2 regions of the Pseudomonas sp. SMV71 genome follow, and region 1 is predicted to be linked to the other one. Evidence: predicted binding sites of a transcription regulator. Region 1 holds the regulator's gene; the other holds the start of a gene.
What was found. The regulator sigma-54, encoded in region 1, starts transcription at its own class of promoters, with help from an activator protein. The targets are predictions, from matches to a motif close to ANTGGCATNNANNTTGCTNT.
Positions count from the first base shown of each region.

Region 1 (15,222 bases):
TCATGGAAGACCACAAGATCAGCGCCCTGGTGGTCGTCGACGACGAAGACCGCCCGTTGGGCGCCCTGAACATGCACGACTTGCTGCGTGCCGGAGTCATGTAATGAACACAGACCTGTTGCACCGTGGCCAAGCGATCAAACTGGCGGTGTTCGACGTCGACGGCGTCTTGACCGACGGTCGCCTGTACTTCCTTGAAGACGGCAGCGAGTTCAAGACCTTCAACACCCTCGACGGCCAGGGCATCAAGATGCTGATGGCCGCCGGCGTGCAGACCGCCATCATCAGCGGTCGCAAGACGCCGGTGGTCGAGCGGCGCGCGAAAAACCTCGGCATTCCCCACCTTTATCAAGGGCGCGAGGACAAACTGGTGGTACTGGACGAACTCCTGGGCCAACTCAACCTAAGCTATGAACAGGTGGCCTACCTGGGCGACGACCTGCCGGACCTTCCCGTGATCCGCCGGGTCGGGCTGGGCATGGCAGTCGCCAACGCGGCCGGCTTCGTACGCGAGCACGCCCACGGCGTCACCACGGCACGCGGCGGCGAAGGCGCGGCCCGCGAATTCTGTGAACTGATCCTGCGCGCCCAGGGCCGCCTCGAAGCGGCCAACGCCGCGTACCTGTGAGCCATTTATGCTGAGCAAGAAAATTCGCACCATCGTCGTGTTCGGCTGCATCGCGGCGATCTTTGCCGCGGTCGGCTACTGGAACATCAGCCCTGAACGGTTCCTCGACCAGCCCGCGGCCAAGGTCGAGGAAAGAATCGACTGGTATGCGTCAAATACCCACACCCTGCAATACCTGCCCGACGGCAAAGTGCAGTACGAGATGACGGCCGACAAGGTCGACCACGTCAAGGCCACCGACATTACCCTGGTCACCAAGCCGGACCTGAACATGTTCCGCGGCACAGAATTTCCATGGCACGTGCAGAGCGAGCACGCCGAAGTCAATTCCGGCGGCACCGAGGTGGAACTGATCGACTCGGTGCGCGTGGCCCGTACCGACGAAAAAAACCGCACGACCGTCATCACCAGCAGTCGCATGACCGTGTTCCCGCAGCAGCAATATGCGCAGACCGAGCAACCCGTTAGAATCGACGGCGCCGGAGGTGTATCGACCGGCACGGGAATGAAGGCGTATTTGAAGGAAAGCAGGATACACCTGCTATCGAACGTAAGAGGACAGTATGAAGCTCGCTAAAACCCTCCCTATTTTGCTCAGTCTGGGCGCAGCACTGGGAAGCGCGAGCGCCTGGGCTCTTCCCACCGACCGCGACCAGCCTATCCGCATTCAGGCCGACGACGCGCAACTGGACGACAAGAACGGCGTAGCCACTTACAAAGGTGACGTGATCATCACCCAAGGCTCGATGAAGGTGACCGGCAATACCGTGACCCTCACCCGCACCCAGTCCGGCGACATCGACGTGGTGACGTCGGTGGGCAACCTGGCCTATTTCGAGCAGATGCAGACGGCCGGCGATACCAAGCCCGTGCAGGGCTATGGCGTCACCATCCAGTATCATGCCTCCCAGGACCGCGTTGTCCTGATCGACCGGGCCAAGGTCATCGACAAGGACGGCAACACCACCCAGGGCGAGAAAATCGTCTACGACACCAACAAGAAACTGGCCAGTGCCGGTCGCGCCACTGGCAACAAGGTGACCGAGCAGCGTCCACGGATTGACATGGTGATCCAGCCTAGAAAGAAAACCGAGCAGAAGGCCCAGTAATGGCAACTCTGAAAGCTCAGCACCTGGCCAAAAGCTACAAGAGCCGTCAAGTCGTGCGTGACGTCAGCCTGTCCATTGACAGCGGCCAGATCGTCGGCCTGCTCGGCCCGAACGGCGCGGGCAAGACCACCTGCTTCTACATGATTGTCGGTCTGGTCCAGGCCGACCAGGGCCGCGTACTGATTGACGATCTCGATGTCAGCCACCAGCCGATGCACGGCCGGGCCAAGGCCGGTATCGGCTATCTTCCCCAAGAAGCGTCGATCTTCCGCAAACTGTCGGTGGCCGATAACATCATGGCGATCCTCGAGACCCGCAAGGAACTCGACAAGGCCGGCCGTCGCCAGGAACTGGAAAGCCTGTTGCAGGAGTTCCACATCAGTCACATTCGCGACAACCTGGGCATGAGCCTGTCCGGTGGCGAGCGCCGACGCGTAGAGATCGCCCGCGCCCTGGCCACCGCGCCGAAGTTCATCCTGCTCGACGAACCGTTCGCCGGCGTGGATCCGATCTCGGTGGGGGACATCAAGCAGATCATCCACCACCTCAAGGCCAAGGGGATCGGCGTTTTGATTACCGACCACAACGTGCGCGAGACCCTGGATATCTGCGAGACCGCTTATATCGTCAATGACGGCCAGTTGATCGCTGAAGGCGACTCCGCCGCCATCCTCGCCAACGACCTGGTCAAGGAAGTGTATCTGGGCCACGAGTTCCGCCTGTAAGCCCGAGTGTCTGGCAAGTCGCCCGGGCGCTGTTGATTTTATTGTGGCGGCGCTCTAGGCAAACACTTCAGTTTCAGGCATATAATTTGCTTAAGTTTGGCGCTCCGGCGCCCTGTAGTGGATGGCGCATGTGCGCCGGCGAATAAGGTGTTAAGCCCCTGCCATGAAACCATCGCTAGTCTTGAGAATGGGCCAGCAGCTGACGATGACGCCGCAGCTGCAACAGGCCATCCGTCTGCTCCAATTGTCGACCCTGGACCTGCAACAGGAAATCCAGGAGGCCCTGGAGTCCAACCCGATGCTCGAACGCCAGGAAGAAGGCGACGACTTCGACAACTCCGATCCACTGGCCGACAACGTCGAACAGAAGACCCATACCGAAATCCAGGAACCGTCCTACCAGGAAGCCGCAGCGCCCACGGTGGATAACCTTGAGGACGGCGAATGGAACGAACGCATCCCCAACGACCTGCCCGTGGATACCGCCTGGGAAGACGTCTACCAGACCAGCGCCAGCAGCCTGCCGAGCAGCGATGACGACGAGTGGGATTTCACCACCCGCACCTCCGCCGGCGAGAGCCTGCAAAGCCACCTGCTTTGGCAATTGAACCTGGCGCCGATGTCCGACACCGATCGCCTGATCGCCGTCACCCTGATCGATTGCATCAACAATCAGGGTTACCTGGACGAGACTCTCGAGGAAATCCTCGAAGCCTTTGACCCGGAGCTCGATATCGAGCTGGACGAGATCGAAGCTGTCCTGCATCGGATCCAGCAGTTCGAGCCCGCCGGCGTCGCGGCCCGCAACCTGGGTGAATGCCTGCTGCTGCAACTGCGCCAGTTGCCGGCCAAGACGCCCTGGCTGGCCGAAGCCAAGCGCCTGGTCACCGATTACATCGACCTGTTGGGCGGTCGCGACTACAGCCAGCTGATGCGGCGTATGAAGCTCAAGGAAGACGAGCTGCGCCAGGTCATCGAGCTGGTCCAGAGCCTCAACCCGCGTCCCGGCTCGCAGATCGAATCCACCGAACCCGAGTACGTGGTGCCCGATGTGATCGTGCGCAAGCACAACGATCGCTGGCTGGTGGAACTGAACCAGGAGTCGGTTCCCAAGCTGCGGGTCAACGCCCAGTATGCAGGCTTCGTCAGGCGCGCCGACACCAGCGCCGACAACACCTTCATGCGCAACCAGTTGCAAGAAGCCCGTTGGTTCATCAAGAGCCTGCAAAGCCGCAACGAAACCCTGATGAAAGTTGCCACCCAGATCGTCGAGCACCAGCGCGGCTTCCTGGAGTACGGCGATGAAGCGATGAAACCGTTGGTCCTGCACGATATCGCCGAAGCGGTAGGGATGCACGAATCGACAATTTCCCGGGTGACTACCCAGAAATTCATGCATACCCCACGGGGCATCTATGAACTGAAATACTTTTTCTCCAGCCATGTCAGCACCTCCGAAGGCGGCGAATGCTCGTCCACGGCCATCCGCGCAATCATCAAGAAACTGGTGGCTGCGGAAAATCAGAAAAAGCCGTTGAGTGACAGCAAGATCGCTGGTTTACTGGAGGCACAAGGCATTCAGGTGGCCCGCCGTACCGTCGCCAAATACCGCGAGTCCCTCGGGATCGCGCCTTCGAGCGAACGCAAGCGGTTGATGTAACCGGCCACGCCACAGCGTTCCAGTGGCAGGTATTTCTGCCTGCCGCTTTATGCACTGGCAACGAAGGAGAAGCTGTATGCAAGTCAACATCAGTGGACACCAACTGGAAGTGACCGAACCTCTGCGCACCTACATCGGCGAAAAACTCGACCGATTGGAGAGGCACTTCGACAAGATCACCAACGTGCAAGTCACGATGAATGTCGAAAAGCTGCTGCAGAAAATCGAAGCCACGCTGCATATTCCCGGCGGAGAGGTGGTTGCCAACGCGGAGCACACAGACATGTATGCCGCGATTGACCTGCTGACCGACAAGCTGGATCGCCAACTCAAAAAGCATAAGGAAAAGACCCAGAGCCTCCTTCAGGGCGCAACCGGTCGTTAATCCCCCCAATCCATGATCCGACTAGAAACCATCCTGACCCCCGGCCGTTCCCTGGTGAACGTGCCGGGCGGCAGTAAAAAGAAAGCCCTCGAACAAATCGCCACCCTGATCCATAGCGACCTGCCGGATCTGGAAATGCAGGGTGTCTTCGAGGCCCTGGTCGCCCGTGAAAAACTCGGTTCCACCGGTTTTGGCAACGGCATCGCCATTCCCCACTGCCGCCTCAAGGGTTGTACCGCGCCCATCAGCGCGCTGTTGCACCTTGAAGCCCCCATTGATTTCGACGCCATCGACGGCGCCCCGGTCGACCTGCTGTTTGTACTGCTGGTCCCGGAGGCGGCGACCGATGCGCACCTCGAGCTGCTGCGCCAGATAGCCAGCATGCTGGACCGCAAGGAAGTGCGCGACAAACTGCGCAGCGCACCGAATAACCAAGCCTTGTATCAGGTTGTCCTGGACGAGCAGAACGGTCATTAAACATGCGCATGATCATCGTCAGTGGTCGCTCCGGCTCCGGTAAAAGCACGGCCCTCAACGTGCTTGAAGACAGCGGCTACTACTGCATCGACAACCTGCCCGCCGGGCTGCTGCCGGAGCTGGCCGAACGTGCGATGATCCATACCGAGCTGGCGCAGCCGCTGGTGGCGGTGTCCATTGATGCACGCAATCTGCCAAGCCACCTGTCGCGCTTTCCGGAACTGCTCGAGGAAGTGCGCAGCCGGCATATCCAGTGCGATGTGTTGTATCTGGATGCCGACGAAGAGACCCTGCTCAAGCGCTTTTCCGAAACCCGCCGGCGCCATCCGCTGAGCAACGCCAATCGCTCCCTGGCCGAAGCTATCGACGATGAAACCCAGTTATTGGGGTCCATCGCCGATTTGGCGGACCTGAAAGTCAACACCACGCACCTGAACCTTTATCAGCTGCGTGACACGATCAAGTTGCGCCTGCTCAACCAGCCGGAGCCAGGGACGGCGTTCCTGGTGGAATCGTTCGGTTTCAAGCGTGGCATGCCCGTGGACGCCGACCTGGTGTTCGACGTACGCTGCCTGCCCAATCCCTACTGGAAACCCGAATTGCGCGAGCAGTCCGGACTCGACCAGCCGGTGATCGATTACCTGGCCGCACAGCCGGACGTCGAGGAAATGTACCAGGATATTTCCAGCTACCTGCTCAAGTGGCTGCCCCGCTTTGCCGCCAGCAACCGTGCCTATGTCACGATTGCCATCGGCTGCACGGGCGGCCATCACCGCTCTGTCTACCTGACCGAACGCCTGGGTCAGCTCCTGCAACAGTCCCTGAAGAACGTCCAGGTTCGCCACCGCGACCTCAGCTAAAGGATTCACACCGCGATGCCCGCTCAGGAAATTGAAATCATCAACAAGCTGGGCCTGCACGCCCGGGCATCGGCCAAGTTCGTCGGGGTTGCCGGACGATTCAAGGACACCACCATCAGGGTCGGTCGCAGCCCCGAGTCGATGATCGACGGCAAGAGCATCATGGCAATGATGATGCTCGCCGCCGGCAAGGGCACGAAGATCCACTTGGCAACGGAAGGGGATGAAGCACAGGAAGCGATGGATGCGCTGGTAGCGTTGATCAACAACTATTTTGATGAGGGCGAGTAAGCTTTCTCAATGCACATTTGAGACTGGCTTTTTGTGGCGAGGGAGCTTGCTCCCGCTGGTCTGCGAAGCAGACCCCATCCATCGGGCTACCTCAATCTTCATTGTCGCTGAGTTTTTGCGGCTGCTGCGCAGCCGAACGGGAGCAAGCTCCCTCGCCACGGGGATTTCTGGTTTATAAAAAAAGGCGCGACATCCAAAGATGACGCGCCTTTTTTTTATGCATCAGGCCTCAGCTCCCCGCCACCATCATCCGTTCGATCAACACCGAACCGGTGCGGATGTTGCTGCGCAGTTCCAGATCGCTTCCTACCGCCACGATCTGCTTGAACATGTCGCGCATGTTCCCGGCAATGGTCACTTCCTGGACCGGGAACTGGATCTCGCCGTTCTCCACCCAGAACCCTGCAGCACCGCGAGAATAGTCCCCGGTCACCATGTTCAACCCATGGCCCATCAGCTCGGTCACCAGCAGACCACGGCCCATGCGTCGCAGCAACGCTGCCTGGTCTTCCTCGCCATGGGTGACGAACAGATTGTGTACGCCGCCGGCGTTGGCGGTGCTCGGCATCCCCAGTTTGCGACCCGAATAGGTGCCGAGGATATAGGACACCAACTCGCCGTTTTCCACGAACGGTTTGGCATAGGTCGCCAGGCCATCGCCATCGAACGCCGCACTGCCCATGGCCTGCAACAGATGCGGGCGCTCGTCGATGGTCATCCACTCCGGGAACAGTTTCTGGCCCAGCGCGCCTTCGAGGAACGACGATTTGCGGTACAGGTTGCCGCCGGACACCGCCGACAGGAAACTGCCAAACAAGCCGCCGGCCAATTCCGCCGAAAACAGCACCGGCACTTCGCATGTCGGCACCGGGCGCGCGCCAAGGCGGCTGGCGGCCCGCTGCGCGGCTTTCTGGCCGATGCTCACCGGGTCCGCCAGCAACGGCCCCTGGCGATTGACGTCGTACCAATAGTCGCGCTGCATCTGGCCATTGGCCTCGGCAATCATCACGCAGCTCAGGCTGTGGCGGGTCGATGCGTAGCCACCGATAAAGCCGTGGCTGTTGCCGTAGACCCGGCAGCCCTGGTGCGTGTTGAGCGTCGTGCCGTCGGCGTTCTTGATCCGTGCGTCGGCGTCGAACGCCGCCGCTTCGCAACGCAGCGCCTGTTCGATGGCTTGTTCGGGAGTGATGTCCCAAGCGTGGAACAGGTCGAAATCACGCTGTTCCTTGCACATCAGCGCAGCATCGGCCAGGCCCGAGGCATCGTCTTCGGAGGTATGCCTGGCGATTGCCAGCGCAGCGGCGACCGTCTCCCGGATGGCTTCCGGGCCGCTGGCCGAAGTGCTGGCCGAGCCCTTGCGCTGGCCCACGTACAGGGTGATGCCAAAGCCCTGATCGCGATTGAACTCGACGGTTTCCACCTCGCGCTGGCGCACCGAGGTCGACAGGCCCTGCTCAAGGGATACCGCCACTTCACACGCGCTGGCGCCCTGCCGCTTGACCTCGGCGAGGATCTGCTCGACTTGTTCCTGCAGGGCCGGCAACGCTTGCGGGCCGACGCTCTGAACTGCACTCATGGTGTTCTCCACTCAAATTCTGCTTTCGGTAACGGCCTTCGAGCGACCGGGCCGGACAAGTGGCCCCCGACTGGTTATCATGGCGGCGTTTCTTTGCGGACTGCCACCATGGTTGATTCTTACGACGACTCCCTCTACGAGGGTGAAAAAAGCAAATCCCAGGTCAAACGCGAGCTGCATGCTCTGGTTGACCTCGGCGAGCGCCTGACAACACTCAAGCCTGACTTGCTGGCCAAACTGCCACTGACCGACGCCTTGCGCCGGGCCCTGGCCGATGCGCCCAAGCACACCGCGAATATCGCGCGTAAACGGCACCTGCAATTCATTGGCAAACTGATGCGCGACCAGGACACCAGCGCCATCCTGGTCCTGCTCGATCAACTCGATGCCTCCACCCGCCAGTACAACGAACGCTTCCATAACCTGGAACGCTGGCGCGATCGCTTGATCGCGGGCGATGACGGCACCCTGGAAAAATTCGTCATCGACTACCCCGAGGCCGATCGCCAGCAGCTGCGCTCCCTGATCCGTCAGGCCCAGCACGAAGTGGCGCAAAACAAGCCACCGGCTTCGAGCCGTAAAATCTTCAAGTACATCCGTGAGCTGGACGAAACCCAACGCGGCTTGCGTTGATCGCTCACACCCACTCCCCTTTGGGAGTTGCCTTTATCGTGGCGAGGGAGCTTGCTCCCGCCGGGCTACGCAGTAGCCCCAATGCGGTCGCCGCGCCCGAGGCGTCGGACCGACCGAGCGGGAGCAAGCTCCCTCGCCACGATTCATGCATACCTTTGAATATCACGCGCCCGTGCCACCCACGGTGATCGCATCGATCTTCAGGGTCGGCTGGCCGACGCCTACCGGCACCGATTGCCCGTCCTTGCCGCAAGTCCCCACGCCACTGTCCAGGGCGAGGTCGTTACCGACCATCGACACCCTGCTCATGGCTTCCGGCCCGTTGCCAATCAGGGTTGCGCCCTTGACCGGCGCCGTGATTTTGCCGTCTTCGATCAGATAGGCTTCGCTGGTGGAAAACACGAACTTGCCACTGGTGATGTCCACTTGGCCGCCGCCGAGGTTGGCGCAATAGATGCCCTTTTTCACCGAGGCGATGATTTCCGCCGGATCGCTCTGGCCGCCCAGCATGTAGGTGTTGGTCATGCGCGGCATCGGCAGGTGCGCATAAGACTCACGCCGTCCATTGCCGGTACGGGCCACGCCCATCAAGCGGGCATTGAGCTTGTCCTGCATGTAGCCCTTGAGCACGCCGTTCTCGATCAACGTGGTGCATTCGGTCGGGGTGCCTTCGTCATCCACGCTGAGGGAGCCGCGGCGCCCGGCCAGCGTACCGTCGTCAACGATGGTGCAGAGTTTCGAGGCGACCATTTCGCCCATGCGTCCGCTGTAGGCCGAACTGCCCTTGCGGTTGAAGTCGCCCTCCAGCCCATGCCCCACCGCTTCGTGCAACAGCACGCCGGACCAGCCAGGGCCCAGTACCACCGGCAAGGTACCGGCCGGAGCGGGAATGGCCTCCAGGTTGACCAATGCCTGGCGCAACGCTTCGCGAGCATAGCCCATGGCGCGGTCTTCGCTGAGGAAGTAGCGATAGTCGGTGCGCCCGCCGCCGCCATGCCCGCCGCGTTCGCGACGACCGTTCTGCTCGACGATCACACTGACGTTGAAGCGCACCAGCGGCCGCACGTCCGCCGCCAGGCCGCCATCGGTGGAGGCCACCAGGATTCGCTCCCAGACGCCAGCCAGGCTCACCGAAACCTGCTGGATACGCGGATCGAGGGCACGGGTCGCCAGATCGATACGCTTGAGCAGTTCGACCTTTTCCGCACGACTGATGACTTCCAGCGGGTTGTCCGGCGCATAGAGTTGCGCCACATCCTGGCTGCTGAAGGCCTGGACCGTACCGTTCTGCCCGGCTCGGGAAATCGAACGGGCCGCACGTGCCGCAGCGCCCAGGGCTTCGAGCGTGATGGCATTGCTGTAGGCAAAGCCGGTTTTTTCGCCGGACTGGGCACGCACCCCCACGCCCTGGTCGAGATTGAAGCTGCCTTCCTTGACGATGCCGTCTTCCAGCGACCAGGACTCGGAAATCTGACCCTGGAAATACAGGTCGGCCGCATCGATGCCCGGGCCGGCCAGCTCGCCCAGCACGCCTTGCAGGCTTTCGAGGGTCACGCCGCCGGGGGCTAAAAGGTGTTCACTGACTGAGGACAACAACCCGCTCATATGTTTTACGCCTTGAATTCGTCGTCTTGGACAGGCCGCTGTCGAGCGCCCTGCGAGAAAAAGCGCCGATGGCTGGCCACCGGCATGCGCGCCCGGATGGACGCCTGTTCGTTGCCGTCGCGCTCGGCCACCAGCACGGCCTCGCCTTGATCCTGTTGCGCCAGCACCCGGCCCCACGGATCAACGATCGCGGCATGGCCGAAGGTTTCCCGTGGCCCCGGATGCACGCCGCCCTGGGCGGCTGCCAGCACATAACACTGGGTCTCGATGGCCCGGGCACGGATCAATACGTCCCAGTGGGCGAGACCGGTTACCGCGGTGAACGCCGACGGCGCGCTGATCAGTTCGGCTCCGGCGGCCCGCAGCTCGCTATAGAGCTCCGGGAAACGCAAGTCGTAGCAGACCGTCAGGCCAATCCGACCTACGGGTGTGTCGGCGACCACCACATTGCTGCCATAAGCATAGTCATCGGACTCGCGATAGCGCCCACGATTGTCCGCCACATCCACATCGAACAGATGCAGCTTGTCATAGCGCGCCACGATCTGGCCCTGATCGTCCACCAACAGCGAACAGGCATGGGCTTTGTCCTGGGGCCGATCCACCGGAGGCAGTGGCAGCGTACCGGCCACGATCCATAACCTGAGGTCACGGGCAGCCTGTTTCAACCAGGGCAGGATCGGCCCCTGACCAAAGGCTTCTGCGCGACCGATGCCGGCAATGTCCCGCCGGCCCATGGCGGCGAAATTCTCGGGCAGCACCGCCAGCCTCGCGCCCTTGGCCGCCGCCTGCTCCAGCAGCAGCCGAGCCCGGGCCAGATTGGCGAGTACGTCGCTCTGGCTGACCATTTGGATGACTGCGACTGGCATGGCCGTTCTCCTTTGCTTGGTGGTGCCCCTGTGGGGGCGAGCTTGCTCGCGATTACGGTGTACCAGTCAACATAGATGTTGGATATACCTGCATCATCGCGAGCAAGCTCGCTCCCACAGTGAATTGTTTAGTCAATCAAAACGGCTTATCGAAGGTAATCTTAGGCTCTTTCCACGGCCCCTTGACGTCGTATCTTACGCTGGCAAAGCGCGCCACGCGGTCGCCGATCAGTTTGTCGATCAGAAACAGCGCCCCGCCCACTGCCGGAGCCCCGACGATCAACGCGGCGATCGGCAGGTTGTTGGTCACCGGCAACGTGACCAGAAGCTTGGCGTCGACCCGGTCGGCCACCATGTCCAGCGTTCCGTTGAGTTCCAGGTTACTCGACGGCCCTGTCAGGGTGATGGGCTCACGGGTTACATAGACGCCGTTGCTGGCGATCAACAGTCCCTTGACCCGGTCGTAGCTCAAGCCCTTGCCGAACAGGTCGGAGAAGTCCAGGCGCAAGCGCCGCCCGATGGAGTTGAAATTCAACAGGCCAAAGACCCGCAGCGCCTGGGCGCTGCCCTCGACTTCGACGAACTGCCCCTTGCTCAACGAGGCATCGAGACTTCCGGAGAAGCGTTTGGTGGCGACCCAGGCCGGCGAACCGGGCCAACGCCCGTCGACATCCAGGCGGAACTCCTGGCTGGTCACGCTCGGCGCAAAACCCCAGCCCTTGAGCACGTCAGCCAGGTTCTTGCCGCTGATCCGGCCCTTGTACCAGCTGGTGGTAGACCCGGGCACGCCCTCCCAGCCGCCGCTGCCGTTCAGCACCATGCCCTTGAGGCCCATGTCCAATGCGTTCAGGGCGATGCCCTTGGCGGTCGGCCGGACCTTCAGCGACCATGCCCCCACCAGGTCGGGCCCCTGGAACAGCTGGTCGATAGCGATGTCCAGCGCCGGGATCTTGGTTGGGTCGACCGATGCCAACGGATCCGGAGCGTTTTCATCGGCCTGCACGGTAGGGTCGGCGGCCGGCAGGCGGACATAATCCAACGTGATGGCAATCGGCGCAGCCTTTGCGTCGGGCACGATCACGCTGCCCTTGGCCTGTTGGCTGTCGAGCTGCAAGGCCCAGGCTTCCGGCTTGCGGTCCAGCTGCAGCGCGGCCTGGTCCAGGGTCGTGCCCATGGCTGTGAGCTTGCCGACTTTAAGATCGGCACTGCTAAGCAATTGCCTGGCGCTGCCTCCCGGGTCCTGGCCGGCGTACTTGCTCAGCAGATCCTGCCAGGGACCCACGTCCAGTTCCGACAGGTTTCCGCGCAGGCGTAGCCCCTTGGCTCCCGGCAGCACTGCATCGCCATCGCCCAACAGCAACTCGCCGCGGCCATCTGCGACCTTCCCGCTCGGCGCGGCGTAGGTGAAGCTGGCGAGGTCGCCGTAGTCGACCCAATAACGGCGCTCCGGCCCCTGCAACGTCATGCGAAACAGCGTGTCGCGCCCGGCATCGGCAGCCATGCCGAAAGGCGCCGGCAGGTCCACGGCCACGCCTTTGAGATTGGAGCTGACCGACAGCTGGCTGTCCGCTGCGTTGAGTATCACTTGCAGCTGGTAAGGCACCACGCCGGAGACGGGCAACGGTTGGGTCACGTTCAGCCAGTCAGTGAGTTTCTTGACCTCCACCCGCCCGGACGCGGTTACCCGCGTATTGAGCGCGCCCGCCCGGCCCTCGGCGAATATCTGTGCGGTCACGGGCCGGTCGAACGCCCGGGCGCCGATGTTCTTGCCGCTCAACCCCTTGCTACTGTCGAAGCGGAAGTCGCCCTTGAGCTGGGTCAACTCCAGCACCGGCTCGCTGAGCTTGAGCCGGGCATTATCGGTGGCGAAGTCCACCAGGATCTTCGGTTGCTCGCCTTTGACCAGTGGAATATCGAGCTTCACGCTGCCTTGCAGATTACCCTCGCCTTCCCAACCGGCGAACGTCTCGGCCGTTCCGATTGGCGCTGTCTGGAGGATTTTCAGGCCATCGCCCAAGCCCCCGACGAAACTGCCATCGAGCAGCAGGTGGGAATTCTGTCCGCTGGGCACATGGGGAACCTCTACCGAGACATCCTTGACCTGGGTGTCCAGCAACTGCCCCTGGCTGGCATAGATGCGCACTCCGCTGTCTTCGACGAAGACGTCGCCGCTGACCTTGCTGACCGACGGCCAGCCCGGCTGGAACGCTAGTTCGGCGTCATGCACCTTGAAGAACAGGCTGATGCTGCGGGCCGCATCGCTTGCTCCGTGGTTCAGAGAGCCCTGGTACTGGAAAAAACCCTGGTCTACCGCGCCTTTGACGATTGCCGTCCGCAACCACTCGTCCAGTGCCGGACTGAGGACCGCCGGCAGGTATTTGCCAGTGTAGCGGCCATCCCCATCCACCAGGCCGACCCGCAGGTCCATGTAGTCTTCCTGGCTGTGATCGAAATGCAGGCGGATCAGGAAGTCGCCGGCAATCCGACCCTCCTCGCCCAGCACTTTCAAATAGGGTGCGACCAGGGTGAAGCCTTGCTTGTCCAGCTTCCAGGTCAGCCGTGCGTTGGCTTGCAGGTATTGCCAGGGCTTGGCGAAGATCGGGTCCAGGTGCAGGGAAAAATCCTTGCTGTCCATGCGCAGCTCGCCGCCACCCAGATTGCCACTCAGGCTTCCCGATACGTTGCGCGCCGCCGGGGCGCCCCGATAGGCATCGAAGCCGACGGTGTCCAGGTTGGTGGCGAAGCTGACTTTCTGATCGCCGCTGTTCTGCGGCCGGTAATCGAACAATACATTGCGCAGCCCGCCCGTCACCTTGAGATGGTCGATCGCCGCCGCGACACCCTCCGGCAACGGCGCCAACGCATTGAGCAATGGGGTCAGCGGCGTCAGGTCGAGGCGATCCGCTTGCAGATGCCAGAGCTCCTCAGCCTTGTCCGTGGCATTGCTCTGTTGCAGTTGCAGGCGTGACTCCCAGCGGACCTCACCCAGGTTCATCGCCAGGGAGTCGAAGGTCGCGATGAAGCCCTGGCTGCCGCGCTGGAAATAGCCATTCAGGGCCAGGTTGTTGATCTGCACCGGCTTGCGTTCGGCGTACGCACCTTGAAGTTGCGGCGCGTTCAAGCGCATCGCCGCGCTTTGCAGGGTGCCCGCGCCCCAACTGAGCCAGAATTCGCCACCGGCCTGGATCCGGGAAAAATTCCACTGCCGGGTCAGACGCTTCGGCAACCATTTCGACCAGTCGCTTTGGGGCAGGCTCAGGTAGGCGTCGGCCTCGCCATTCTTCCAATCGGCAGCGCGGATTCGCGTGCGCAAGTTGATCGCCACAGGCTGGCCGTCAGGCAAGGTCAGACGAGCATCCAGGCGCTGGCGGACGGCCCCGGTGCGCAGGCTCAGGCCGACGTAGGTCAGGGTCAACGGCGATTGGTCCAGTGGCTGCAAGGTGACCTGGCTGTCGAGCACCGAGAGCCGGGAGACCACCTGTATCCGCTCCAGCAATTGTTGCGGATCGAGGGGCTGGTCGTCCCGCACCGGCAGGCCTTCCAGCGACCATTTGCCCTCGGCGCTTTCCTTGAGGCTGATCTTCAGGCCACTGACTTCCAGATGGGCGATACGCACCTGCCGCGTCAGCAGGCTGCGCCAGACATCAGGCACGGCCCGCACCTGGTCCAGGTGCAAGGCGTTCACGCCATCGCCGATCACCACGTCCTGAGCCGCCAGTACCGGCGCCAGGGTGCTCCAGCCGCCCTCCAGGCTGCCGATGTGCACGGGCATGCCCAGGGCTTGCGCGGCCCGACTCTCGACTTCGGCGCGATATTCAGCCACCAGCGGCACCAGCTCGCGCCCAAGGCTGACATACAACGCCAACAGCACCAGCAGCAGCGCACACAGGCCCAGGCCCCAGCGGGTCAGCGTAGCCAAAAGGCGTGTCAGACGCTCCATGTCAACGGGCTCCCCTGGCAGCGTTACTCGAACTCGCGGGCACGCCGCTTTCCAAGCCCTTCAGAGCAGCACCACGTCATATTGTTCCTGGGAGTACATGGTTTCCACCTGAAAACGAATCGTGCGACCGATAAAAGCCTCCAGCTCAGCGACATTGCCCGACTCCTCATCGAGCAGACGGTCCACCACTTTCTGGTTCGCCAACACTCTATAGCCGGTCGCCTGGTAAGCGCGCGCTTCGCGAAGGATTTCCCTGAAGATTTCGTAACACACGGTTTCCGGGGTCTTGAGCTTGCCTCGGCCCTGGCAACTGCTGCACGGCTCGCAAAGCACTTGCTCAAGGCTTTCGCGGGTGCGCTTGCGGGTCATCTGCACCAGGCCCAGCTCGGTAATGCCAATGATGTTGGTCTTGGCGTGATCGCGTTCGAGTTGTTTCTCCAGGGTCCGCAGCACCTGGCGCTGAT
Region 1 covers NZ_JBKGGU010000006.1:179,760-194,981, reverse strand. The annotation lists gene ACLEJQ_RS08045 (KpsF/GutQ family sugar-phosphate isomerase) at 1-104, shown strand, start outside; gene ACLEJQ_RS08040 (KdsC family phosphatase) at 104-628, shown strand; gene lptC (LPS export ABC transporter periplasmic protein LptC) at 636-1,205, shown strand; gene lptA (lipopolysaccharide transport periplasmic protein LptA) at 1,192-1,737, shown strand; gene lptB (LPS export ABC transporter ATP-binding protein) at 1,737-2,462, shown strand; gene ACLEJQ_RS08020 (RNA polymerase factor sigma-54) at 2,626-4,122, shown strand; gene hpf (ribosome hibernation-promoting factor, HPF/YfiA family) at 4,199-4,507, shown strand; gene ptsN (PTS IIA-like nitrogen regulatory protein PtsN) at 4,520-4,984, shown strand; gene rapZ (RNase adapter RapZ) at 4,987-5,844, shown strand; gene ACLEJQ_RS08000 (HPr family phosphocarrier protein) at 5,860-6,135, shown strand; gene pmbA (metalloprotease PmbA) at 6,365-7,711, opposite strand; gene yjgA (ribosome biogenesis factor YjgA) at 7,820-8,344, shown strand; gene tldD (metalloprotease TldD) at 8,507-9,949, opposite strand; gene ACLEJQ_RS07980 (carbon-nitrogen hydrolase family protein) at 9,955-10,818, opposite strand; gene ACLEJQ_RS07975 (YhdP family protein) at 10,955-14,758, opposite strand; gene rng (ribonuclease G) at 14,819-15,222, opposite strand, start outside.

Region 2 (15,222 bases), on a different contig from region 1:
GGTCGAGTTCATTAACCCCGGCATCGCCCCGGACCTGGCCGAAGACACCCTGACGCTGGTCCAGTCGCCCAACAAAAAAGAGCCGGGGCAGAACCAGTGGGGACTTTACAACGGCAGCCTCAACGCCCTGGAATGGGAAAATTTCGCGCCGATCAAGCGCTGCCGGGAGTTGCTGGAGCTGCTGACCTGGTGTCATCGCAACGGCGTGATCGACAGCAGCACGCGCTTGGCGCTCCACCCGGGCAGCAGCGACCTGAGCGAGTTCGAGCTGTTCAACTTGCTGGGCAGCCTGCAACAGTCCATTGCCCTGCCGCTGAACACGGTCGACGAAGAACAATTGCTGCGGGCCAGCGTGCCCGGCGATGTGTTGATTCTGGTGAATGTCGGCGTCGACCCGCTCAAGCATCACCGCGACCTGAACATCCTGATGACCACCGAGCGCACCGACTCCCTGAGTTATGCCGGCGTGCGGGAAAACCTCGTACTGACCCTCGACCGGGTCACGCTCAACAGCTGGAATGAAGTGCTGGTCAATCGCTTCGACGGTGAACACGCGCTGCTCGACTGCCTGCGCGACTACCTCAACGACCTGCCAGGCACACAGCGCCAGCCACGCCTGCGAGTTCGTTGTTTCTGCCACAACCGCGCGCAATTCATCGCCCGTCGGGTCGAAGAGGTGTTCGAGACAGCGCAGACCCTGCTGCTGAGCAGGCTCAACCACCGCTACCTTATTCAGGTACAACAGCATTATCACGTGCTCGAACTGGTGCCCGGCCAGGTCAATCACGTGGCGCTGAGCAGCCTGTCGGCACTGACCGATTACCTGGGTGAAGAACTGAGCGCCTACAGCCCGTTGCACCTGGACCCGATGGCCCTGGAAGACCACGACCTGGCCGTGATCCTGCCCATGGGCCAGCCCGAGTGCATCCAGGTGTTCTACCGGATCAACGAAGACGAAGCCGAGCTGTATGTGCTCGATGAACTCAATGCCCTGTGGCAACAGCACTTGCCGTATCACGACGAACACAGCCTGCTGGTCCCGCTGCAGCGCTTCCTGCAATCGGTGCTGTACCGCCGCGACGCGTTGCTGCCGATGGACAGCGCCCAGCCGCTGAGCCTGGAAACCCTGTACTACCAGCTGCTGCCCTCAGGCAGTGGTCGGGCACGGCGGGTCGAAGCACGACAGGCGCCCCAGACGCCGGTGAACAAGCCGTTCTATGACGTGCAGGCGATCATCGGCAAGGCGGCGCACGGCCAGGTGCACGTCACGCTGTACTGCGATCAGCAGGAGTTTTCCGAGCTGGAGCACGGCGACCAGCTGTTCAGCGTGGTCGCCAGGGAGATCGTCGGACAGCGCCGCGAAGCCCAGCGCTATCGTTGCTACATCACCGACCTGGACCTCTCGGGCCTGGTGGGTGACGGTGCCTGTTCGAGCAATCTTTACCTGCGCTACAAGGCCGACCTGGAGCGCGCCCTGAACGAGGCGCTAGCTCTGGTCTGATGTCAGCAGCCGTTCAGAGGTGGAAGTCGCCGCCCGCTTCGGGCTGATACTCGACGTCCAGCAGGGTGAGCTTCAACGTCTTGCCACCCGGGGCCGGCCAGTCGATGTGCTGACCGACCCTCAGGCCCAGCAAGGCGCTGCCTACCGGCGCCAGGATCGAGATCTTGCCTTCGTCGGCATTGGCGTCCTGTGGATAAACCAGAGTCAGATGGTAATCCTTGCCACTGCTCTCCTCGCGACAGTGCACGCGCGAATTCATGGTCACGACATCGGCGGGCACTTCATCGTGGCCCACCAGGGTCTCGGCGCGATCGAGTTCGGTTTGCAACGCAATCACGCCCGGCAGCGTTTCGTCCAGACTGTCGATCAGGCGTTCCAGACGCTGTACGTCCAGGCGGGTAAGGGTGATGGAAGGTGCGGTCATGATCCAGGCAGACTCCTTTCTTCTGCACGAAAAAAGCAAAACCCCGCCACAAGAAGACGGGGTTTTCACAGGCCTCGATGAGTTGAGGCGTAGCCGGACACTAACACAGCTCAATAAATAAACAAGCCAGGCAGGGTCCAGCCGTACCCATGGATAGTTTACGAACTACCGGATGTACGACGCCGAACCCATGTGGCGAGGGAGCTTGCTCCCGCTGGGTTGCGAAGCGCCCCCACATCTTGCGACTGCTGCGCAGCCGAGCGGGAGCAAGCTCCCTCGCCACAAAAGCTTGCAAGGCGAATGGTTACCTCAGAGACCTGCGTTTGAGCGCCTCGGCACAGATCACCCGCCGCCGCTCGTCATCGGCCGAGCGCCATTCGCGGATGTCCTCCACGTGGCGGAAACAGCCGAGGCAGACTTTCTGCTCGTCCAGCTTGCACACGCTGGTGCACGGTGACGGCACGGCGGGGCTGACATTGCTGAAAAGAGGCTTGGGCGCCCGCGCCGGGGCGGTCTGGCTCATGGGGTCACAGGCCTTCGAATTCGAATGCCACGCCCGCCTGCTGCTTGACGACACGGTCGAGCAACTCGCCCAACTGCTCTGCGTGTTTGTCGCATACCCAGCGCTCGCTTTCTTCGTCGTAGTCGAAGTGATAACCACCGGACACCGCCGCCAGCCACAACTGCCGCAGCGGCTCCTGGCGACTGAAAATCAGCTGGGTGCCGTTCTCGAACTTGACGGTCAATACGCCGGCGGAGCTTTCCAGGTCGATATCCAGGTCGCTCTCGTCGAAGATGTCCTCCAGCATTTGCTGGGTGGTATCGACCAGATCATGGAAGCGGGCTTCACTCAAACTCATTGCGGCAACCTCGAAAAATGTCTGCTCATGCTCAAGTGCCGCAAGATACGGACGCTGCCCGGCGATTGCAAAGGATATACCGACCCACGGCCACCAGCACCGCCGGACGGGCGCCCCGTTGCATAGGCAAGGCGCCGGGTGGCCGGTATACTCCGGCGCAATTAACGCATTTTCAAGGATTTCGCCATGAAGCGCCTGATCTCTTCCCTTGCTGCGCTCGTCGCGGTTGCCTGCCTTGTGACAGCCTGTGGTCAAAAAGGTCCGCTGTACCTGCCTGATGACAGCAAGTCCCCTGAAGAGCAGGCCAAGTCCTCGCAATCCAGGTCCCACGCGCACGACACCCACACCACCTACTAAGGGACCGCCATGGACGCTTTTAATTACCGTGGCGGGGAGCTGTTCGCGGAAGGGGTTGCCTTGTCCGCGATCGCCGAGCGCTTCGGCACGCCGACCTACGTCTATTCCCGTGCTCATATCGAAGCCCAGTACCGGACCTTCGCCGACGCGCTGGCCGGCATGCCGCACCTGGTGTGCTTCGCCGTGAAAGCCAACTCCAACCTGGGCGTGCTCAATGTCCTGGCTCGCCTGGGCGCCGGTTTCGACATCGTTTCCGGTGGCGAACTGGAGCGTGTACTGGCAGCCGGCGGCAGCGCCGACAAGATCGTTTTCTCCGGCGTCGGCAAGACCCGCGAAGACATGCGCCGCGCCCTGGAAGTCGGCGTGCATTGCTTCAACATCGAATCCACCGATGAGCTCGAACGCCTGCAAGTCGTCGCCGCCGAGCTGGGCGTGCGCGCGCCGATTTCCCTGCGGGTGAATCCGGACGTCGACGCCGGCACCCACCCGTACATATCCACCGGCCTCAAGGAAAACAAGTTCGGCATCGCCATTGCCGACGCCGAGGACGTGTACGTGCGCGCCGCCCAGCTGCCGAACCTGGAAGTGCTGGGCGTCGATTGCCACATCGGCTCGCAGCTGACCACCCTCGAACCGTTCCTCGATGCCCTTGACCGCTTGCTGGCCCTGGTCGATCGCCTCGGCGATTGCGGCATCCTGCTGCGTCACATCGACCTGGGTGGCGGTGTCGGCGTGCGCTATCGCGATGAAGAGCCGCCGCTGGTGGCCGACTACATCAAGGCCGTGCGCGAGCGCCTCGAAGGCCGCGACCTGGCGCTGATGTTCGAACCGGGCCGCTACATCGTGGCCAACGCCGGCATGCTGCTGACCCGGGTCGAGTACCTCAAGCACACCGAGCACAAGGATTTCGCCATTGTCGATGCGGCCATGAACGACCTGATCCGTCCGGCGCTGTACCAGGCCTGGATGGACGTGACCGCCGTGCGCCCGCGCGATACCGCTCCGCGCAGCTACGATGTCGTCGGGCCGATCTGCGAAACCGGCGACTTCCTGGCCAAAGGCCGGGAGCTGGCGCTGGAAGAAGGTGATCTGCTGGCGGTGCATTCGGCCGGCGCCTATGGGTTTGTCATGAGCTCGAACTACAACACCCGCGGGCGTTGCGCGGAGGTGCTGGTGGATGCTGACCAAGCCTTCGAAGTGCGTCGCCGCGAGACGGTAGCCGAGTTGTTCGCCGGCGAAAGCCTGCTGCCGGAGTAAGGCCATGCTGCTGCGTTTTACCAAGATGCACGGCCTGGGCAATGACTTCATGGTCCTCGACCTGGTCAGCCAGCACGCGCACATCCTGCCCAAGCACGCCAAGCAATGGGGTGACCGGCACACCGGTATCGGTTTCGACCAGTTGCTGATCGTCGAGGCGCCCAACAACCCGGACGTCGACTTCCGCTACCGGATCTTCAACGCCGACGGTTCGGAAGTGGAGCAATGCGGCAACGGTGCGCGCTGCTTCGCCCGCTTCGTGCTGGACAAACGCCTGACCGCCAAGCGGCGGATTCGCGTCGAGACCAAGAGCGGCATCATCGAACTGGATGTGCGCAATGACGGCCAGATCAGCGTCAACATGGGCGCTCCGCGCCTGGTGCCGGCGGACATTCCGTTCCAGGCCCCGGCCCAGGCCCTGAGCTATCCGCTGGAAGTCGACGGCACGACGGTGGATGTGGCCGCGCTATCCATGGGCAACCCTCATGCGGTACTGCGGGTGGACGACATCAACGGCGCCCCGGTCCACGAACTGGGCCCGAAGATCGAGCATCATCCGCGCTTCCCGGCACGGGTGAACGTCGGCTTCCTGCAAGTGATCGACCGCCACCGTGCGCAATTGCGCGTCTGGGAGCGCGGCGTCGGCGAAACCCAGGCCTGCGGCACTGGAGCCTGCGCCGCCGCGGTCGCTGCAATCAGCCAGGGCTGGATGGATTCGCCCCTGTTGATCGACCTGCCCGGCGGGCGCCTGTCCATCGAATGGGCCGGCCCTGGCCAACCGGTGATGATGACCGGCCCGGCAGTGCGCGTATACGAAGGACAAGTTCGTCTTTGAGTGAGCCAAACCCATGACCGACAAGCCACAGGTTCCCACCCCGCAGCCCGACGAATCCCCGGCTGCACTCCCGGACGCTGCGGCCGTGGCCGCTTATCTGGACGCTCATCCGGACTTCTTCGTCGAGCATGAAGAGTTGCTGGCAACGATGCGCATCCCCCATCGGCGCGGTGACACCGTGTCGCTGGTGGAGCACCAGATGAAGATCCTGCGCGAGCGCAACATCGAAATGCGCCATCGCCTGTCGCACCTGATGGACGTGGCCCGGGACAACGACCGGCTCTTCGACAAGACCCGTCGGTTGATCCTGGCGCTGATGGACGCCAGCACCCTCGAAGATGTGGTGATGAGTGTCGAAGACAGCCTGCGCCAGGATTTCCAGGTGCCGTTTGTCAGCCTGATCCTGTTTGGCGACAACGCCATGCCGGTGGGCCGCTGGGTGACCCACGCCGACGCGCAGACGGCCATTGGCGGCCTGCTTACGGAAAACAAAAGCGTCAGCGGCAGCCTGCGCGAACATGAACTGGATTTCCTGTTCGGCGAAGAGCAACGCAAGCAGATCGGTTCCACGGCCGTGGTCGCCATTGCCCATCAGGGCGTGCACGGTGTGTTGGCCATCGCCAGCCGCGACCCGCAGCACTACAAGAGTTCGGTGGGTACGCTGTTTTTGAGCTACATCGCCGAAGTCACCGGTCGCGTGCTGCCTCGGGTTGCCGGCTCACTGCGCTCGGTACGCTGATGATGGAGCGGCAACTGGACGCCTACTGCGAACATTTGCGCAGTGAGCGCCAGGTGTCGCCCCACACGCTATCAGCCTACCGTCGTGACCTGGAGAAAGTCCTGGGCTGGTGCCAGAAGCAGAACATCGGCAGTTGGCAGACGCTGGACATCCAGCGCTTGCGCAGCCTGATCGCGCGTCTGCACCAACAGGGCCAATCCTCCCGCAGCCTGGCACGCCTGTTGTCGGCGGTACGCGGCCTGTATCAATACCTGAACCGCGAAGGCCTGTGCGATCACGACCCGGCCACCGGCCTGGCGCCGCCCAAGGGCGAACGCCGGTTGCCGAAAACCCTCGACACCGACCGCGCCCTGCAACTGCTCGAAGGCGCCGTCGAGGATGATTTCCTGGCCCGGCGAGACCAGGCGATCCTCGAGCTGTTCTATTCCTCCGGCCTGCGCCTTTCCGAGCTGACCGGGCTGAACCTTGATCAGCTGGACCTGGCCGATGGCATGGTCCAGGTGCTCGGCAAGGGCAGCAAGACCCGCCTGTTGCCCGTCGGGCGCAAGGCCCGGGAAGCGCTGGAGGCCTGGTTGCCATTGCGCGCGTTGGCCAACCCCGCCGACGACGCGGTGTTCGTCAGCCAACGGGGTCGACGCCTCGGCCCGCGGGCGATCCAATTGCGGGTCAAGGCGGCCGGCGAACGCGAGCTGGGGCAGAACCTGCATCCGCACATGCTCAGGCACTCCTTCGCCAGCCATCTGCTGGAATCCTCCCAGGACCTGCGTGCCGTCCAGGAATTGCTCGGTCACTCGGACATCAAGACGACCCAGATCTACACCCATCTGGACTTCCAGCACCTGGCGACGGTCTATGACAGTGCCCACCCCAGGGCCAAACGCATCAAGGGCGACGAATCATGACCATCGAGCTCATCACTTTCGACCTGGACGATACGCTGTGGGATACCGCCCCGGTGATCGCCAGCGCCGAAGCCGTATTACGCCAATGGCTGACCGACAACGCACCGAATCTGGGCGGCGTGCCGGTGGAGCACCTGTGGGCGATTCGCGAGCAAGTGCTACGTGAAGAGCCCGGCCTGAAGCATCGCATCAGCGCGCTGCGCCGACGAGTACTGTTCCGGGCCTTGCAAGACGCCGGCTATGACCAGTGGCAAGCGTCGGAACTGGCGGACCAGGCGTTCGAAACGTTCCTGCACGCCCGTCATCAACTGGATATCTTTCCCGAGGTGCAGCCGACCCTGGAAGTCCTGGCCAACCACTTCGCCCTCGGCGTGGTCACCAACGGCAACGCCGACGTGCGTCGCCTGGGCCTGGCGGACTACTTCAAGTTCGCCTTGTGCGCCGAAGACATCGGCATCGCCAAGCCAGACGCCCGGCTGTTCCACGAAGCCCTGCAACGCGGCGGCGCCACCGCGCAAACCGCTGTGCACATCGGTGACCATCCGGGCGACGACATCGCCGGCGCCCAACAGGCCGGCCTGCGCGCCGTGTGGTTCAATCCGACGGGCAAGACCTGGGAGGCCGAACACAAACCGGATGCCGAGATCCGCAGCCTGACCGAACTGCCGGAGTTGCTGGCGGGCTGGCATAGCCAGCCCTGAGCCTGCAATCACCTCAATCCCCCTGTGGGAGCGAGCCTGCTCGCGATAGCGGTGGGTCAGCTTGCATCGATGTCGGATGTACCGCCACCATCGCGAGCAGGCTCGCTCCCACATGAGACACAACCAACCTGAAACTTTATCCGGCCCATGAAAAAGCCCGCAGCGACGGCGGGCTTTTTCAGCAAGCAAGAAGCAGAAACTCAGATAGGGCGGCTGCCGTACTTGTTGTCGGGCTTCTTGGGCGGATCGGCGACCACGTTGGCCTCCACTTCCTGTACCTTTCCGCCCCTGGCCAGGAATTCCTCCATGGCCTTGGCGAGCGCATCACGCTCCTTGTTCTTGGCCTCTACGCTTGGCAACTCGTCGACCGACACCGCCGCCTTGGCCTTGCCTTTGGCGGTCGGGGCTGGAACGTCGGCCCCATCGTCATCGGCAACGTCTTCGGCCGCTGCTTCAAGACCGTCCTCGGCCTCGTCTTCGTCGCCTACTTCGAGGTCGTCGTTTTCCAGATCATCGTCGCTCATGTTCTACCTCATGACTTGCGAAAAGCAGATTAGTTATAGACCAGCTTCGCCAACAGTTCGAAGGCTGCCAGAAAAAATTCAACATCCGCCGGCAACCGGCAGTTATGCCTCTTCACCGTACAAGGTGGCGAGGACTTTACGAGCACCGCCATGATCACGGTGCTCGCCCAGATAGACACCTTGCCAGGTTCCCAATGCCAGCCGTCCCGCCGTGACCGGAAGGCTGAGCTGGCAGCCGAGCACGCTGGCCTTGAAGTGCGCCGGGAGGTCGTCCAGGCCTTCGTCGTTGTGCTCGTAATCGGCGGTTCCTTGTGGGATCAGCCGATTGAAAAATCGTTCGAAGTCTCGACGAACCGCCGGATCGGCGTTCTCGTTGATGGTCAACGAGGCCGAGGTATGCTGCAGCCACAGATGCAACAGACCGACACGACATGCCTTGAGTTCAGGCAGGCCGGCAACCAACTCGTCCGTCACCAGGTGAAAGCCTCGGGGCTTGGCCCGCAGGGTGATCAGCTTCTGTTGCCACATACAGATCTCCGCACGTTCGGCGCGCATTCTAGCGCGCTCAGGAAAAAAACAAAGAGCCTAATATTCCTCCTTCGATGTAAGCCTTTGGCGGTAGAAAACCATGTCGCTTACATGACAAAGGACGTCGGAAAAACCGGCACCTCATGTGAGCAATGACAAATGCCAGGCAAAAAAATGCCCGGCAAGGCCGGGCATTTTTTCAGTGCGCGTACTTACAGGTTGTAGCCGCGTTCGTTGTGCTGGGCCAGGTCCAGGCCCACCGCTTCTTCTTCCTCGGTGACACGCAGACCCATGACGGCGTCCAGCACCTTGAGGATGATGAAGGTGACGATCGCGGTGTAGATCACCGTGAAGCCGACACCCTTGAACTGAATCCACACTTGGGCGCCGATGTCGGTCACGGTACCGAAGCCACCCAGGGCCGGTGCAGCGAAGACACCGGTCAGGATCGCGCCGAGGATACCGCCGATACCATGCACGCCGAAGGCATCCAGGGAGTCGTCATAACCGAGCTTGCGCTTGAGGGTGGTGGCGCAGAAGAAGCACACCACGCCTGCCGCCAGGCCGATGACCAGGGCACCCATCGGGCCCACGGTGCCAGCGGCCGGGGTGATCGCCACCAGGCCGGCCACCACGCCCGAGGCAATGCCCAGTGCGCTTGGCTTGCCGTGAGTGATCCACTCGGCAAACATCCAGCCCAGCGCCGCCGCAGCGGTGGCGATCTGGGTCACCAGCATCGCCATGCCGGCGGTGCCGTTTGCAGCCACGGCAGAGCCGGCGTTGAAGCCGAACCAGCCGACCCACAGCATGGCCGCGCCCATCAGGGTGTAACCCAGGTTATGCGGGGCCATCGGCGTGGTCGGGAAGCCTTTGCGCTTGCCCAGCACCAGGCACGCCACCAGGCCCGCGATACCGGCGTTGATGTGCACCACGGTGCCGCCGGCGAAATCCAGTACGCCCCAGTCCCACAACAGGCCGCCGTTACCGGACCAGACCATGTGCGCGATCGGCGCATAGACCAGGGTGAACCACACGCCCATGAACACCAGCATGGCGGAGAACTTCATCCGCTCGGCAAACGCACCGACGATCAGCGCCGGGGTGATGATCGCGAAAGTCATCTGGAACGTGATGAACACCGCTTCAGGGAACAGTGCAGTCGGCCCGGTAATGCTGGCCGGCGTGACGCCCGCCAGGAACGCCTTGCCCAGGCCGCCGATGAAGGAGTTGAAATTGACGACGCCCTGCTCCATGCCGGTGGTGTCGAACGCAATGCTGTAGCCATAGATGACCCACAGAATGCTGATCAGACCGGTAATGGCAAAGCATTGCATCATCACGGAAAGCAGGTTTTTCGAACGCACCATGCCGCCATAGAACAGCGCCAGGCCTGGAATGGTCATGAACAGGACGAGAATGGTGGCAGTCAGCATCCAGGCGGTGTCGCCAGAATTGAGGACAGGGGCTGCCGCTTCTTCTGCCATGGCCAGGCCAGGCATTACGAAGGACAACAGGGCTCCTAGCCCTGCGAATTTACGCAGAGTCATATTGTTTTCTCCTGGGGCGTTGGGTTGGGCGGCTTAGATGGCGTCGGTATCGGTTTCGCCGGTACGGATGCGAATAGCCTGTTCCAGATTGACCACGAAGATTTTCCCGTCACCGATCTTGCCGGTGTTGGCGGCCTTGGTAATCGCTTCGATCACCCGGTCCAGATCCTTGTCGTCGATGGCCACATCGATCTTCACCTTGGGCAGGAAATCGACCACGTATTCCGCGCCGCGATACAGCTCGGTGTGGCCTTTTTGCCGACCGAAGCCTTTGACCTCAGTAACGGTAATGCCCTGCACGCCGATCTCGGACAACGACTCGCGCACGTCGTCCAACTTGAACGGCTTGATGATGGCAGTGACTAGCTTCATGAAACTTTCTCCCGAATTGGTGGACTTGCCCCAGGAAAACAAACCCGACTCAAGTCTAAGCGCAGTGCCTGGCTTTGTAACGCGTCGTCGGCCCAAGTTGCCCGACAGGCGCCAGTCAACCGTTCCTGACGAAGCTCCCCGCTTCGTCTGCTGCACTGCATTCGTCACAACGACTGCATCAGTGCAAGGGTCACCAGCCTCTAAGCAGAAACCTTGCCATCTGTGCCCAACTCCACTGATTTCAGGGGCTTACCCACTGAACCCGGTTCAACGGCCCCGCGAACCGCAGCGATACGCACAACAACAGTGCGACGGCGCCCGGCCCCGTGCGCGAAAAGCGTGCAGCCATGCTTGCGAATGGTGACAGACACTGCGTGATACACTGCCCACCATTGTTTCCAGGACACCTGACATGCTTGCGCCCAAAGATCTCCTCGACGCCCTGAGCGGCCATGCCGCCCGCCTCCTGAGCGGTGACACCGCGCTGCCCAAGAGCGAAATCGAAAGCCAGTTCAAGGCCCTGCTGCAAAGTGGTTTCAGCAAGCTGGACCTGGTGAGCCGGGAAGAATTCGACAGCCAGATGGTGGTGCTGGCTCGGACCCGGGCACGGCTGGAAAGCCTGGAGGCGAAGGTGGCGGAGCTGGAAGCGCGATTGGCGCCAGCAGAGCAATAACGACTTCGGGTCCCCATGACTGACCTTATGGATTTCTCCATGAGGTCAATCCTGGGTGGGCACCATTGGCAGCTCTAGCGCAAACAGCGCCCCGAGACCCGGCCCGTCGCTTTGCACCATCAATTCACCACCCATTTCATGGGCCGCCAGGATACAACTGTGCAAGCCGAAACCATGGCCGTCGACCCGTGTCGTGAAACCGTGCTCGAACACGCGGGTGAGATTGCCCATGGATATACCCTCGCCATTGTCCTCGACCTCGACTCTCACTCGCTTGTTTTCCACGGCCTTCAGGCGCAGAACGATCCGGGAAGGCCGGTCCTCGACCGGATCGAGGGCCTGCTTGGCGTTATTGACCAGGTTGATCAGAATTTGCAGCACCTTGTGTTTATCCAAGGGCATCGGCGGGACGTCGTCGAGCTCCTTGACCACCGTCACATGATGGCGCGCCAGGGAAACATGGCAGATACGCACCACGTCCTCGATCAACTCTCGCAACGAACCCGGCTCCAACACACTTGAGTTGCCGGCATACGCCTGCTGTGTGGCGACGATTTCTTTGACATGGTCAATGCTTTTGGTGAGCTGCGCCAACTCATTGATCATGCTCTGCTGTTCGATCGCCAGCGACTCGGCGAGCTTGCCCAGATATTCCGGCAGGGCGCGGCCCTTCGGGTCGCTGCTGAAAAACTCACCCAAGTCGTGGGAATGTTCTTTCATCAACTGCACGACCTTCGCGACTCCCTGCCCTTTGGACGCGTGCACTTTGTCGTACAGGAGCTGGGCTGACACATTGACACTGTTAAGCACATTGCCCACGTTATGCAGCACATTGGTGGCGATTTCCGCCATGCCGGCCCGACGCGCCGTGGTCACCAATTCAGCCTGCGCCTCGCGCAACTCATCGTTGACCCTGGCCAGTTGCTGGGGGCTGGGAATCTTCAGTGCCGCAGGCACCAGCCGGACCAGCAGGACGGCGGTAATCACCGAGGCAATCGCAGTGATCACCTTAACCAGCGCCGACAGCCAGTAGTAAGGTTGCCAGATGGTCAGGATCTCCATGACATGGCTGGTCCCACAGGCCAGGATAAAGACGCCGAAGGCCGCCAGCATCCAGTCGAACGGGACATCCTTGCGTTTGTGGATGAAGTACAGAAGCGTTAAGGGAATGGTGACGTAGGACAGGGTGATCAAGCCATCGGCGATGACATTGGTCCACAGCAAATCCGGCCGCCACATATAGCAATGTCCGTGGGGCATGAAGCGCTTGTCGGTTAACAGAGCCAGCAGATCGTTCATGGCCACTTCCTCCCTGTGCCGTCGATACCGCCCGAGTGCCGACCGGGCAAATCGGAGTCTAGGCCGGTCCCTGGCATTTCGCTTGGACGGGTGAAGGCAGGCATCCGCTGAACCTGTATTGCGCTTGGCACTCTCGGGCGTCGCTGGCTGTCGAAACATCCTGCCAAATTTTCTCCCCTCAATTACCACGCCCAGATTCCGCCTCACGACTAATCTTCAAAAACCGCAGGACGCGGTGCCCTATCCACTCAAGGAACGATTCATGTCGCTCGCCATTGTCCACAGCCGCGCCCAGGTGGGGGTGGAGGCCCCCGCCGTTTCCGTCGAAGTCCACCTGGCCAACGGTTTGCCATCGCTGACGATGGTCGGCCTGCCGGAGGCCGCAGTGAAGGAAAGCAAGGACCGGGTGCGCAGCGCGATCATCAATTCGGGCCTGAGCTTCCCGGCACGGCGCATCACCCTGAACCTGGCACCGGCGGATCTGCCCAAGGACGGCGGGCGATTCGACCTGGCGATTGCCCTGGGCATCCTGTCGGCCAGCGTGCAGGTGCCGACCCTGACGCTGGACGACGTCGAGTGCCTCGGCGAACTGGCCTTGTCCGGCGCGGTGCGCCCGGTGCGCGGGGTACTGCCAGCGGCGTTGGCGGCACGCAAGGCCGGACGCATGCTGGTTGTGCCACGGGCGAATGCCGAAGAGGCCTGCCTCGCGTCGGGCCTGAAGGTGATCGCCGTGGATCATCTGCTCGAAGCCGTGGCGCATTTCAACGGCCATACGCCGGTCGAGCCATTTGTTTCCAACGGGCTGCTTTCAGCCAGCAAACCCTACCCGGACTTGAATGAGGTGCAAGGCCAGGCCGGGGCCAAGCGCGCCCTGCTGATTGCCGCCGCGGGCGCACATAACCTGTTGTTCAGCGGACCGCCGGGCACCGGTAAGACCTTGCTGGCGAGCCGTCTGCCGGGGCTTTTGCCGCCCTTGGCCGAGAGCGAGGCCCTTGAAGTGGCGGCGATTCAATCGGTGGCCAGTTGCGTGCCGCTGAGCCATTGGCCGCAGCGGCCGTTTCGCCAACCCCATCACTCGGCTTCCGGCCCGGCGCTGGTGGGCGGCGGGTCGAAGCCGCAACCTGGGGAAATCACCCTCGCCCATCATGGCGTGCTGTTTCTCGATGAATTGCCGGAGTTCGACCGCAAGGTCCTGGAAGTCTTGAGAGAACCATTGGAGTCAGGGCACATCGTGGTGTCCCGCGCCCGTGATCGGGTGCGCTTCCCGGCACGCTTCCAACTGGTCGCGGCGATGAATCCCTGCCCCTGCGGATATCTCGGCGAACCCAGCGGTCGCTGTTCGTGCACGCCGGACATGGTGCAACGCTACCGCAACAAGTTGTCCGGCCCTTTGCTGGACCGCATAGACCTGCACCTGACCGTGGCCCGGGAAGCCACCGCGCTCACTCCCAAGAGCGCAACGGGTGAGGACACCGCCACCATTGCCGCACAAGTGGCCGAGGCCCGCGAACGTCAACAGCGACGCCAGGGCTGCGCCAATGCCTTCCTTGATCTGCCGGGGCTGCGTCGGCACTGCAAGTTATCCACAACCGACGAAACCTGGCTGGAAACCGCCTGCGAACGACTGACCTTGTCGCTGCGTGCCGCCCACCGCCTGCTCAAGGTCGCCCGGACGTTGGCGGACCTGGAACAAGCGGCAGACATCCGCCGCGAGCATCTGGCCGAAGCGTTGCAGTATCGGCCCGCTACGCCATGAACCGCATCACGGCTTGGTCAGGTCCACCAGCGGCGCGTTGCGCACTTCGGTTTTCTGGCCGTTCTGGATGGCCTCGATGCGTGCAAGTGCCTTGTCCACTGCACCCTTGTCCGCCAACAGGCTGTAGTGGATCTTGAACTGCTTGTGTTCTTTCGGGCCGATGCTAGGGACCAGGCCCAGCGGCCGCTGATACCGGCGGTTATAGGAGAAGCTGGTGCCTGGCTCCAATCCGGTGACGTAACCCTGGCCCTGGGTATCGGTGTTTTTCCACAGGGAAAACACCGGCAGCGTGCTGGTGTTGAAGCCCACCGACACGCCGAGGCTGCCGGCCTTGTTGTGCAACACGGTCAGCGTGTCACCCTTGGCGTCGGCATACGGCACGACGTTGTAGACCGTTTCGTCGTAATCCTTGGTGGGGGCACGGTAGGTTTGCCAATCTGCCAGATCGCCCTTGGCCTTGTCGTTGAACGGCGAGACCTGCTTGACCGGGGCGGCGAAACGCGCGCCCTGCTCCAGGAACGGCGTGCTGAAATTGCTGTGGTAGAGGGCTTGGTATTCCTTCGGGTAATCGCCGTTGTTGGTCAGCGTATCGTTGAGGGCGAACGTCACGCTGCCGGGTTCGGTGACCAGTTCGGTCTGCACCGAGAAATCGACCTTCTTGAACGCCTGCTCCTTCAGCTCGCCCCGCAGGGTGATGGCATAGGGCGGCTTTTCATCGATATGCAGGGTGACCTTGTTGGCCGGAATATTGGCCGCACGACCGTGCAGGGTCAGCAGCTCGCCGTTATCCATGCCGGGGTGGCCAACCCATTCGTAGCCACAACGCGTTACCAGTTCGTTGAAGCCTTCGAGCCAGCCCAGGCCTGCGCGGCCGTTGAGTTCGATGAAGGCCGGGTTGACCACTTCCTTGACCGGCGAATCCCAGCCCATGCGCACGCTGCCGACTG
Region 2 covers NZ_JBKGGU010000012.1:130,720-145,941, forward strand. The annotation lists gene ACLEJQ_RS14565 (class I adenylate cyclase) at 1-1,501, shown strand, start outside; gene rnk (nucleoside diphosphate kinase regulator) at 1,515-1,925, opposite strand; gene ACLEJQ_RS14575 (DUF1289 domain-containing protein) at 2,230-2,448, opposite strand; gene cyaY (iron donor protein CyaY) at 2,453-2,785, opposite strand; gene lptM (LPS translocon maturation chaperone LptM) at 2,972-3,142, shown strand; gene lysA (diaminopimelate decarboxylase) at 3,152-4,399, shown strand; gene dapF (diaminopimelate epimerase) at 4,404-5,234, shown strand; gene ACLEJQ_RS14600 (DUF484 family protein) at 5,248-5,973, shown strand; gene xerC (tyrosine recombinase XerC) at 5,976-6,875, shown strand; gene ACLEJQ_RS14610 (HAD family hydrolase) at 6,872-7,576, shown strand; gene sutA (transcriptional regulator SutA) at 7,777-8,100, opposite strand; gene ACLEJQ_RS14620 (secondary thiamine-phosphate synthase enzyme YjbQ) at 8,203-8,628, opposite strand; gene ACLEJQ_RS14625 (ammonium transporter) at 8,841-10,175, opposite strand; gene glnK (P-II family nitrogen regulator) at 10,209-10,547, opposite strand; gene ACLEJQ_RS14635 (accessory factor UbiK family protein) at 10,960-11,220, shown strand; gene ACLEJQ_RS14640 (sensor histidine kinase) at 11,266-12,519, opposite strand; gene ACLEJQ_RS14645 (YifB family Mg chelatase-like AAA ATPase) at 12,782-14,275, shown strand; gene ACLEJQ_RS14650 (aldose 1-epimerase family protein) at 14,282-15,222, opposite strand, start outside.
Region 2: glnK (P-II family nitrogen regulator) is a predicted target of sigma-54. The motif match lies at 10,749-10,768, and genes of this name have one in related genera.